3 regions of the Virgibacillus sp. Bac330 genome follow, and region 1 is predicted to be linked to each of the others. Evidence: predicted binding sites of a transcription regulator. Region 1 holds the regulator's gene; each other region holds the start of a gene.
The links. Region 1 encodes Rex, which represses fermentation and respiration genes when NADH is low (regulators of the CRP and FNR family bind a similar motif). Its sites were predicted from a motif close to TTGTGAAATATTTCACAA; they were not measured.
Positions count from the first base shown of each region.

Region 1 (4,277 bases):
CGATCTCCTAGTGGTTTAATCATGTGTAGAAAGCCTCCTTAATTCTAATCTTATATTTTTATTAGCACTCGAATCAGGTGAGTGCTAATTCCAATTATTATAATAAATAATTCCGGAGAAAATTGCAAGTAGGAAAGCATAATTTTTTTAGAAAAACTTGGCTTTTCGCCTAATCTGTATGGCAAAAGCTATTGTTTTCTTACAATGTAAAAATAACATACACATAAGAGAGCAAGAGAATTCATACATCATCAATCTTTCTGTTATATAGAAATTACGAATATATGATAAAATAACATGTACATTCTATGTTATCGTTACTCATTGTGATAATTCAAATATAAATACTTCGAAATACGTATTATTTCTCATGCGTTAAAATACGGTTCTAACAATAAGGTGTTTTCCATCCCTCTTGTATCTCCAATAAATTTTTTTGCCCTAATAAAGATATGAAGACACTTTATGTAATGAATTTATATGAAGTATATCTATCCCCCAACACATGACATAAAAGCAATATATGATTAGGATAGATCATTTATTATTGAACATGAAGACATTTTTACGGAGAATATCATTTTTCTCATACGAAAAACTTAAAATAATATACGTAAAGATAAAAATAGAAATGTATAGAATCATTGAGGAAAAATAAGTCTTTATGGCGAAAAAGCACCATCATTGGTTTTATACTATAAACCAAAAATCCTCTACTATCCTAGTATTAGGAAAACTGGGCTTACCGCCAGTTCTTTTTAACGGAAGCTGTGGTTTTCCTTAAACTATAAACCTTTAAACTTTTAGTACAAAAAAAGGAGTCGTTGTACATTGCCAAAAAGATATTGGTGGGTTATTATTAGCTACATTATTACACAATTTTCGGTTATATTAACTGGGAGTATCGTTTATAGCGCATTTCCTGTTTCCAAATTAGAGGCATCCATATATGGAGGGGTAATTAGTTTTCTCTTAGGTCTTATTGTAGTACTACTATTAATGCGATCCGACATGAAACAAGGGTTACAACAGCGCGACGGTGCATCCATTTGGGGTATTATTACTTGGTCGATTTTAGGTACATTTATGGCTATATTTAGCCAAGGCATTGCAAATTTTATCCAAATAGCGCTTTTAGGTATTGCACCAGGTTCAGAAAATACACAAGGAATTATGACAATGGCACGGGCTATACCTCTATTTGTTATTATTCCAGTTTTGACAGCCCCCATTTTAGAAGAAATTATTTTCCGAAAAATTATATTTGGAACTCTATATAAGCGAACGAACTTCTTTATTGCAGCGCTTATATCTGCGGCTCTTTTCGCGATTATTCATGGCGAACCACAACATATTTTAGTTTATGGAACAATGGGGCTTGTATTTGCTTACTTATATGTGAAAACGAAACGAATTATCGTACCCATCTTTGCTCACATGGCAATGAATGGAATTGTTGTTATTGCACAATACAATCTTGATCCTGCGGAAATCGAAAAACAACTAAACGAGCTACAAACCGTCCTTTTATTATAAGTTACCTTGCATACGTACACGTCTATGCTACCATTAACTTATAGGATTTAATAAAAAACGTTACCACATCTTTGTAATAAACGTTCTGCTTACATGTAATATGAAAACTAGGCTAGTTGGAGGCTTTCAATATGAAGATTTCTCCCAAAACAATGGGAATCGTCTACCTTATTATGGGAGCATTTTTCACGTATGTTGCTATTTTAAGTGTAGATGAAACAATGTGGAATATAACAACAATGGTGTTAGCATTATTCGCCACACTGGAGACAGGTGTAGGCATCCGCTTACTCGCCATTCATATTCGACAAAAACGCAACAATAAAACATAAGATTCGCAAATCGATACGCTCTATTACCATTTCAAACGCTTAGAATGAAGCAGTATGATTTTTTATTTATTTGTTTATCCATGATGAACGAACGAGGAAGGAAGAAGGTAGATAGAGGATATATCGCGGATGACAGCTTATTTACAAGGGGAAGATGAAGTCCCGACATGTACAAAGGCTCATTATGCATTTCAGCACTCTCATATCTTGTAGAGCTTGTTAATTGATACTTCATCCTTTTTTATAATGTAGAAAAACTTGACTTGTCGCCTAGTCCTATGGTGAAAAAACGCTATCGTGTTTCTTATACTATAAAATGTTTATACTTTCTATAGTACAAAAAAATGATGGCTTCCTGAATGGGTGCCATCATTTTTTGTGTATTTTCCTCATTTACACTTGAACTACCTCAATCCATGGGCACTTCCTCTTCTTCATCCTCTGTGATTAAAGGATAATGTTTTAAGAAGTAAACTAATGCTTGTAACTCCACAGCTAGATCAATATGATGTACACGAATATGCTTTGGTACAGTTATTCTTGCTGGTGTGAAATTGAGTATCCCCTCCACTCCCCTATTAACCAAATGATCAGCCATAGGTTGTGCCTCACTTCCAGGAATAGTCAATATGGCCACTTTAATATCACCCAGTCTATCCTCTAATTCCTCTATATGATAAACAGGCACATCACTAACCATCGTGCCGACTTTTTCAGGGTTACTATCAAATGCCATTTTAATCGCAATATTATTATTCTTCATGAAATTATAATGTAAAAATGCAGTACCTAAATTCCCAACGCCTATGAGTGCAACCTCTGTCGTTTCATCTTGATCTAATGTCTTCCGAAAAAATTCAAGCAAATACTCCACATTATAACCGTACCCTTTTTTACCAAGAGCGCCAAAATAGGAAAAATCTCGGCGAATCGTAGCTGAATCTACTTTCACCGCATCACTTAATTCTTTTGAAGAAACACGCTTTTTCCCTTGATGATTTAAATTATTTATGAATCGGTAATATAAAGGTAATCTTTTAGCAGTCGCTTGAGGTATTTTATTTTGCTCCATCATTTTATCATCCTCCACTTCAACTATTATATTTTATTTTTTTACAGCATGCTGTTACCAATTTCTTGACTCTACAGTTAAAAATTTTTCGTGCCCTATTGTGTATCGCTTACATTATAAAGCGATCAAAAAGTTTCCTTTCCTTTTGATATATAGATTTCGAGTCAAAACTGTATCAATGCTTTTGATCAACTTTCCTAACCTAGATTCATTCGGGGGATTTGGTTTTATTTACTAACTCTCTTTTATTTTAGCAGAAAACTGGAAATAAGTCGTGACTTAGTTCACAATTATATTGATTGATTTTAGGAAAGTAAGATACACTAGAAGAGAGATGGGGGTATATTATGATACGAATGCAAATGAACGGTCTTTCAAAATCATTTGGTGCTGATGAAATTTTATCAAATATAAAGCTAGAAGTAAAAGATCATGATCGAATAGCTATCGTGGGAAGAAATGGCTCCGGGAAATCAACATTATTAAAAATAATGGCAGGGGAACTAAGCTATGACCAAGGTGAATTATTTATGCCTAAAGATCTTACTTTGGGTTACCTAGCTCAACATACTGCACTAGAGTCTGAAAAAACAATTTGGCAGGAGATGCTTACTGTTTTCCCTGAATTAACGAAACAAGAAAAACAACTGCGAATGATGGAAGAGAAGATGGAACAGGCAACAACTTATACTTCTGAAGCCTATGAAAAACTATTACGTGATTATGACCGCTTACGTCACGCTTATGAACAAAATGGCGGATATACGTATGAAGCCGATATAAAAGCGGTTTTAACGGGGTTGAATTTTCATTTATTTGACTATGGTACACCGATTCAAACGCTAAGCGGCGGTCAAAAAACACGACTTTCATTAGGAAAGCTACTATTAAAAAAGCCGCAATTACTCATTTTAGATGAACCGACCAACCATTTAGATATTGCAACGTTAAATTGGCTAGAAACCTACATAAATAGTTATCCTGGTGCAATAGTAGTCGTATCCCACGATCGTTACTTTCTAGATAAAACGGTATCTATTGTGTATGAAATAGCTCGCCATCAAACAAAGCGTTATGTCGGAACATATAGCAAGTATTTAGAGCAAAAAGCACTTGATTTTGAAAGAGAATGGAAAGAATACGAAAAGCAACAGACTGAAATCAGGAAAATGGAAGACTTTATTCAACGTAATATTGTGCGAGCTTCAACTACAAAACGAGCACAAAGCAGAAGGAAACAACTAGAAAAAATGGATAAAATAGATAAACCATTAGGGGACGAAGCGTCTGCTTCTTTCTCGTTTCAAGTGAACCGTCGGAGTGGCAACGATGTACTG
Region 1 is NZ_CP033048.1:3,207,240-3,211,516, forward strand. Features, by position in the region: gene groES (co-chaperone GroES) at 1-23, opposite strand, end outside; gene D9780_RS14880 (CPBP family intramembrane glutamic endopeptidase) at 832-1,536, shown strand; gene D9780_RS14885 (YdiK family protein) at 1,668-1,868, shown strand; gene D9780_RS14890 (redox-sensing transcriptional repressor Rex) at 2,278-2,940, opposite strand; gene abc-f (ribosomal protection-like ABC-F family protein) at 3,288-4,277, shown strand, end outside.

Region 2 (4,277 bases), 550 kb from region 1:
TAAGGCAACTAATGGAAGACGTAGGCGTTGATGCCATGCGTTACATGATGAATACGCGCTCTTGTGATACGCATTTGGATTTTGATATAAATCTTGCCCGTTCCCAATCGAATGACAACCCGGTTTATTATGTACAATATGCCCATGCACGCATTTGTACGTTACTAGATAAAGCTGAAGCAAGTGGGTATGCTTATGAAAAGTATGATAGTTCTTTATTAAAACAAACGAGTGAAATAAACTTGTTAAAGCTATTAGCTTCATTTCCGCAACTGGTGTTGGACGCCGCGGAGAAACGAATTCCGCATAAAATAACGCAGTACGCATTTGATGTAGCTTCTCAATTGCACAGTTTCTATAATGCAGAGAAAGTGTTAGATGAAAGTCAGTTAGAAGTAACGAAAGCAAGGCTAGCGTTGCTACAAGCAGTTAAAATAACGCTTGACAACGCACTTCGTATGGTTGGTGTACATGCACCAGAAAAAATGTAAAATATTTTACATGAGAAGCCGAACAATCTAATGATAATTGTTCGGCTATTTGTATTGCAAAATATGTAGAAGGTAAATCCCGTTCGTCTGAAATGCGCTCGCCCTCGCGCGAAGTTCGCTCCCGTTCGTCGAAACTCGCTCGCCCTCGCGTAGAGTTCGCTCCCGTTCGTCGGAAATCGCTCATCCTCGCGTAGAGTTCGCTCCCGTTCGTCGAAAAATCGCTCATCCTCGCGTGTAGTTCGCTCCCGCTCATCGAAAACTCGCTCATCCCCGCGCGAAATGCGCTCCCGTTCGTCGAAAAATCGCTCATCCTCGCGTAGAGTTCGCTCCCGCTCGTCGTAAATTCGCTCATCCCCGCGTAGAGTTCGCTCCCGTTCGTCGGAAATCGCTCATCCTCGCGAGTAATTCGCTCCCGCTCATCGAAACTCGCTCATCCTCGCGAGTAATTCGCTCCCGCTCATCGAAACTCGCTCATCCTCGCGAGTAATTCGCTCCCGCTCGTCGAAAACTCGCTCGCCCTCGCGTAGAGTTCGCTCCCGTTCGTCGGAAATCGCTCATCCTGGCGTAGAGTTCGCTCCCGCTCGTCGTAAACGCTCATCCTCGCGCGAAATGCGCTCCCGCTCGTCGTAAACGCTCATCCTCGCGAGTAATTCGTTCCCGCTCATCGAAACTCGCTCATCCTCGCGCGAAATGCGCTCCCGATCGTCTGAAATTCGCTCGCCCTCGCGTAGAGTTCGCTCTCGTTCGTCGAAAACTCGCTCGCCCTCGCGTAGAGTTCGCTCCCGTTCGTAGGAAATCGCTCATCCTGGCGTAGAGTTCGCTCCCGCTCGTCGTAAACGCTCATCCTCGCGAGTAATTCGCTCCCGCTCATCGAAACTCGCTCATCCTCGCACGTAATTCGCTCCTGTTCGTCTAAAAATGTTCGCCGCCTCATCTATAAAATAGAACGAGAGGGTGTAAGAATAAAATAACCACACGCTAAATGTGAATAAACTCACATTTAGCGTGTGGGATTCTTATACAAAAGTTGTCGATATTTGCCAGTGAGATAAAGAAAAATTTCACGACTTCACCGTAATCGCTTACACACCAGGGGAAACGAAAGAAAACTAAGATAGATAGTGAAAGATAAAACATTTATTTTAGGAGGTCATTAAAATGAAACATCCATTACATGTTACGTCAGAAATTGGTGAATTACAAACTGTTTTATTACATCGGCCAGGTGAGGAAGTTGAAAATTTAACTCCTGAGTACTTACAACATTTGCTATTTGATGACATTCCATATTTACCTCTTATTCAAAAAGAACATGATTACTTTGCTCAAACATTACGCAATCGAGGAATAGAAGTGTTGTACCTTACAACTTTATTGACAGAAGCACTTCATACAGATGACTTAAAAAAGAAATTTGTGGCAGATGTGCTTAAGGAATCCAATTTAAGCATGAATGGTTCTTCGCAACAAATTGTTGATTATTTACTATCGTTTGAAACAGAAGCAATGGTTAAAAAAATAATGGCTGGTATTAGGAAATCAGAGATTCCAGTAAATAAAAAGACGCATTTGTATGAGTTATTAGATGACCATTATCCATTTTATTTAGACCCAATGCCGAATTTATATTTTACGAGGGATCCAGCAGCAACAATTGGCAATGGTTTAACGATTAATACGATGCGAGAAGTAGCTAGGAGGAGAGAATCCTTATTTATGAGCTACATTATTCATCATCATCCAAGATATGCGCAATATGATATTCCAATCTGGTTAGACAGAGACTACCCGCATCCAATCGAAGGTGGCGATGAGCTTGTGTTAAGCAAGGATACCGTTGCTATTGGAATTAGTGCTAGAACAGCGGCGAAATCTATTGAACGGTTAGCTGTCAACCTGTTTAAACGACAAGCAGATATGAAACGAGTCGTTGCTGTTGAAATACCAAAATCCAGAGCGTTCATGCATTTAGACACTGTTTTCACAATGGTGGATTACGATAAATTCACCATTCATCCAGAAATTCAAAATAAAAAAGGCGAAATGAATATTTATGTTCTTGAAAAAGGAAGAGATGAAGATACAGTCAAGATTACCCACAAAACGAATTTAATGGAGGCGTTGAAAGAGGCGCTAGGTTTGAAGGAAGTAACGTTAATTCCATGTGGTGGTGGGGATGTTATTGCGGCACCAAGAGAACAATGGAACGATGGATCGAACACATTGGCGATTGCACCAGGCGTCGTTGTCACATATGACCGAAACTATGTTTCCAATAAACTACTTCGCGAACATGGAATCGAAGTTATAGAGGTTATCAGTTCTGAATTATCTAGAGGGCGTGGCGGTCCGCGTTGTATGAGTATGCCACTTGTTCGTAAAGATATCTAAATCAATTCTAGGAGAAAAAAGAATAGGGATGAAACAGTTATTGTGAGATTTTGATCAAATGAATGTGGATAGAAGAAGGAACATCTTATCCATTTACCTTCTTCTACCCAACTACGAGGAGGAAGAAATATGGGGACAACTTTAACAAATCAATTAGCCGGTAGACATTTTTTAACATTAAAAGATTTTACAACAGAAGATATTCACTATTTGCTTGATCTTGCTAGCGATCTTAAAGAAAAGAAAAAAGCCGGCATCACGCATCGCTACATGGAGGGGCAAAATATTGCTTTATTATTTGAAAAACCGTCAACGAGAACGCGATGTGCTTTTACGGTTGCTTGTATCGACCTAGGAGCTCACCCAGAGTACCTTGGAAAGAATGATATTCAATTTGGTAAGAAAGAGTCTGTTCGTGATACAGCTATTGTGCTAGGAAGAATGTTTGATGGTATTCAATTTCGAGGATTTGAACAAAGCACAGTTAATGGTCTAGCCGAACATTCCGGCGTACCAGTTTGGAATGGATTAACGAACCAATTTCATCCAACGCAAATTCTTGCTGATTTATTAACAATTAAAGAAAATATTGGCCATCTTAAAGGCGTGAAACTCGTCTATGTAGGTGATGGCAGAAACAATATGGGAAATAGCTTGCTAATTGGTGGTGCAAAAGTCGGTATGGATGTACGCATTTGTTCACCTGAGAGTTTGTTTCCTGAACAAGACGTCATTGCTTATGCCAAGGAAGTGTCTAAAGAGACTGGCGGAAAAATAACAGTTACATCAAACATTGATGAAGCAGTTTCGGGGGCTGACGTGATTTATACAGATGTCTGGGTGTCTATGGGAGAAGAGGATCAATTTAAAGAGCGAATAGAATTACTGTCTCCTTATCAAGTAAATAAAAAAATGCTCGAAAAAACAGGGAATGAGCAAGTGATGTTTTTGCACTGCTTACCAAGCTTTCATGATTTAGAGACGGAAGTAGGTAGAGAAATTTATGAAAAGTTTGGTCTTAAAGAAATGGAAGTAACAGATGAGGTCTTTCAAAGTGAAAATTCCTTTGTATTTGAAGAAGCAGAAAATAGGTTGCACACAATTAAAGCTGTGATGGCTGCGACAAACGGAAATGTAAAAAGCTAAGAGGGAGAAACGTTTTTCTCCCTACTCTTTAAAAGAAGGTGAATAAAATGGGCGAAGACGATAAAAGGCTAAGTCTCGTTGCGTTGATTGCGCTTGTAGTTGGTTCCATGGTCGGTGGAGGCGCATTTAACTTAGCGGGAGATATTGCGCTTGGAGCCAATGCTGGTGCCGTCATTATCGGCTGGATTATAACTGGAATTGGGATCATAGCACTTGCTTTTGTCTTTCAAAATTTAACAATGAGAAAAC
Region 2 is NZ_CP033048.1:3,752,990-3,757,266, reverse strand. Features, by position in the region: gene argS (arginine--tRNA ligase) at 1-491, shown strand, start outside; gene arcA (arginine deiminase) at 1,650-2,882, shown strand; gene argF (ornithine carbamoyltransferase) at 3,012-4,028, shown strand; gene arcD (arginine-ornithine antiporter) at 4,076-4,277, shown strand, end outside.
Region 2: the regulator Rex is predicted to act here: its motif matches at 1,474-1,491, upstream of arcA (arginine deiminase).

Region 3 (4,277 bases), 950 kb from region 1:
AAAGGAATAAGTGAGAAATTCACCGGTAGTGGTTACTTTCATGCTTTAGCAATAAATTCAGATACAACAAAAATGACAGGTCATCTAGACATGAAAGCTGAGGGGATGATGGGACCAGTTATTAACCCAGTTTTAAAATCCTTTCTACCTAAGATGACTACAGAATTAACGGAAGCAATTGCCCAAGAAATAACCAACAGCAAAAGTCATTCTTAATCTACATTGGAAGAACAAAGAAGGGGCGCACATTTAGCAACGTAGCGAATGAAATGAATGAACTGGGATAAAAGATTTACGGTAAGATGACGAACCGATCATGACTTATCTTTTTACGAAGCTTTTATGGGAAAAAGGGAGTTTTTCTTATATTATAAACCTTTCATTTTTATACCTTCTATAAGACATAAGCAAATACAATAAAGCCCAAATTTTCATATCCTTCATATAGCGAAAATAAAAGCTGAACAATTCTTATCATTGTTCAGCTTGCTTACATAAGGGAATCTTCAACCCTTGGAGGTTTTCTTTTACCCAAACACGAATTGTGTTTAGTAGCCCAAAGGTATGACATATGGCTCCAGTGGGCAATTTGAGTCACCTTACCGCTTTTATTACATTTTCACTGCAAGGCTATTTGCATAATGGCGTTTATGCTCACCAACCCCGGAAAGTTTAATCTTTGCAGGATCATTTTGATCATCCAGTTGATAAGCAGTTCCATCTTTTGGCAACGTCGCTGCAAATATTCGTTCGTACTCCTCTACACTTACTTCTGTTCTAGAAGAAAGTAATTTCTGATGTTGCTCTGCATGCAAATGTTCTTGATAACCAGGTTGTAAAATACCCGCAAAAAATTCTCCTACTGCTCCAGATCCATAACTAAACAACCCAATCCTGTCACCAGCACGTAGATTATTTTGATGCTCAATTAAAGACAGAAAGCTCAAATACAAAGAGCCAGTATAAATATTTCCGACATTTTTATTGTATATTTTACTATGTTCCAAGTTTTCTAACAGACGTTCTTTGTCCGCTTCCGTTCCTTGGTCATAAATCATTCTTAGAGCTTTTAAACCCATTTTCGTATATGGGAGATGGTAGCAAATGGCAGAAAAATCGCCAATTCCCAAGCCTGTCTTTTGTTGATAGGCTTCCCATATCTTTTCAAAAAAAGACAAATACATTTCATTTGATAATTTTCCATCTACTTGAGCATATTCAGAGTATACAGGTCGCCAAAAATCCATTACATCTTCTGTTAAATAGGCAGATGGCTCCTCTATTGCCATAATTTTAGGGTTCTTACTCATTACCATGGCTACTGCACCTGCACCTTGTGTTGCCTCTCCACCAGTTCGTAGTCCATATCTGGCAATATCTGAGGCCAATACTAGAACTTTGCTGTTTGGATGTAAAGCAATGTGAGCTTTAGCCATTTGAATCCCAGCTGTTGCTCCGAAACAAGCCTGCTTTACTTCCACGGTTCTTGTTTGCGGTTGGAGATCTAATAAATGGTGAACATATACTCCTGCTGCTTTAGAATGATCTACACCTGTTTCTGTACCAAATATTACAAAGTCAATACCTTGTCTATCTGATTCATCAATAATTTCCAAGGCAGCATTAGCAGCCAACGTAACAGCATCCTGGGTAAGTGGTGCGATAGCCATTTTTTCTTGACCAATACCAATGGTGAATTTGGCTGGATCTACGTCCCTAGCTTTTGCCAAATCATTCATATCTACATATAAATGTGGCGTGTAAAATCCTATTTTATCTATTCCTATTTTCATAATAAGCTCCTAGCTCCTTTACTACATACTAGATGAAATATCCATTAAGTGACTATTTTCACAATTAATCTAAAAAATTAACCATAGTATATCATAATATAATCTAGTCTTAAACACAAATAACGGCGCTTCCAATTTTTTTATTTAATTGAATTATCGCCCATAAGATTCCTCTATGAATTTGGAAAGGAAATAAAAAAGGGAAAGAGGAAAACATCTATCTAATGAGCAAATGTGCTCCATGAATTTTAGTGCCATAAAATTCTCTGCGCTACGCGTTATTTCCTCTTCTACTGTATACATTGGATCTAATCCGGATTACGCCCTGTAAGTTCGAAAATCTCTCGATACAACTCTAACATCATAACGATACTTGGCCCTAAATCGAATTGATAACCATCTTGTTCAATCCGATGCATTTTCCCAATTGAATAATTAATATTTACTTAATTTTATCTATGTAATTTAAAGCCATTTTAACATTTCTAAATGTGTTCATATCTTTAAACGTATCTTGAATAATCACCGTTTTCAGAGCCATATCTGGGCGAAAACCAACAAATAATAATTCTTTGCCCATTAATGAAATAAATTGATGAACTTTTAGAAGACGTGACACAGTATATGTATCCACTTCATATAGCCCAGATAAATCAATAATGATATATCCCTCATTTGCCTGCTCCATATACGTAGATATATTAGTCATGAGCGTTTCCATTCGCTGATCATTCATATTACCGATAAGAGGTAAGACTGCGACATCATCTCTAATGGGTACAATAGGCGTGGAAAGTTTATCGATCTCCTGCAAACTCATTTGTAATAGGCGTTCACTTTCTTTTAATTCTGTAACATCTTTTTGGACGCCAACGAAATAATATTTTTGCTCCTCTTCCACCCACATCGGATCAATCGAAAGCTCATTCCAAAAACCAGTCCCATCTTTTCTATAGTTATATAGCTGTAGCGAAATGGACTCCTTTGTCCAAATTGCAGACCGTATTCTATCCATACTATAAGATTCCGTAGCTTCACCTTGCAAGAATCGACAATTCTTACCTATAACTTCATTTTCTTCATATCCTGTTAATTCAGTAAAACCTTTATTTACAAAAATAATTGGATTATCTTCTATATTTGGATCAGTTATAATTAAGCCGACTCTCGTATAATTTAATGCCTTTTCAAATAAATGCAATTTATCATGTCGTTGCTTCTTCATTCAAATGATTCCTCTTTCCTGCAAAATTATCTTGTATAAGACATACTTTATCTATGGCTTGCTTGATACAAATAATGATATGGTTTTCCCTTAAGTACGCCTTGCTCTTGGTCAATTCCTTTTTGCGTATTTCTATTTTTATGCGCATGCTGGTACGCAGTAGATGCTTGCCAATTTCGGAAATCTTCCTCCGTTTGCCATTGTGTTAGAACAATATATATATCATCTTGTAAAGGCCGTAAAACGCGAATTGCAATAAAGCCTTGTTCGTTTTCTATCATTCTAGGGCGTTGTAAAAAACGTTCTTCAAAGCGCTCCCTTTTTTCACTATAAACACCAATATAATTTAACACAGTAACAGCCTCTTGACACAACTTATTGGATTGATCAATGATTTCATAGGTATTTACCTGTTCTGAAACAATTTGAACTTGGTTTCCTTCTTCAATAATAGCTAATGGTTCTCCCCCATGAATTCTTTGAATCTTCAATTTCACTTTTCAACATCCTCCCTTAAACTTTTTAACTTCAACAAAACATAATTCTGCAACGATTTATCAAAATAGACAGGCGGCAACAGCTTTGCTTTTGGATAGCCTAGCACCCTGTCTTTAAACTGCTCGTAAACTGCCCCTTTTCCAAATGTTAGTGGCAAAATATAAAACAACTCATAACGGAAAGAAAATTGTTCTAAAACGGCATGTTGCCCTTCGCCAAATAAGAACAGAGACGAGGATGGTCGGGAATATTGTTGTTCCAAAAGAGTAGTCAACTGTTCAAGTGCATCATTTGCACGAGTGTCATGAGCTGACCCATGTGCCGCAATAATAACTGGTTGATTATAAACCGAATATAAACGCTCAACCACATAGGTTAAAAATAAATCGTCTTCGCAAAGTGGTGGGAGCAATACTGTATTTTTATTTATTTCTTGTTCGTATGCTTCAATAACCCCTTTTACATCCTTGTTATAATGCTTCCCTCTTAAGAAAAGCAATGGAAAAATGTAAACACGTCCGTATAAGCTATCCCGTTGTTGCATAATTTGATTTATAGTAGGCTCTGCTTGCTCAATATAACATCCAATAAAGCGCGCATTTCCATCATCCCAAGCCTGTAAATGATCAACAAAGTTTAAAAACGCTTGATTCTTATCATCATCCTTAGATCCATGATAGACAATCACAACTACATCTCTATCCATGAAGAAGCCCCTTTACGTTTATGCATTTTTTAGAGAAAAAATCAGTTTCACAGCA
Region 3 is NZ_CP033048.1:2,252,487-2,256,763, forward strand. Features, by position in the region: gene D9780_RS10515 (SRPBCC family protein) at 1-216, shown strand, start outside; gene D9780_RS10520 (hydroxymethylglutaryl-CoA synthase) at 612-1,793, opposite strand; gene D9780_RS10525 (YtvA family blue-light photoreceptor) at 2,236-3,018, opposite strand; gene D9780_RS10530 (antibiotic biosynthesis monooxygenase family protein) at 3,066-3,515, opposite strand; gene D9780_RS10535 (sirohydrochlorin chelatase) at 3,512-4,222, opposite strand.
Region 3: the regulator Rex is predicted to act here: its motif matches at 1,840-1,857, upstream of D9780_RS10520 (hydroxymethylglutaryl-CoA synthase).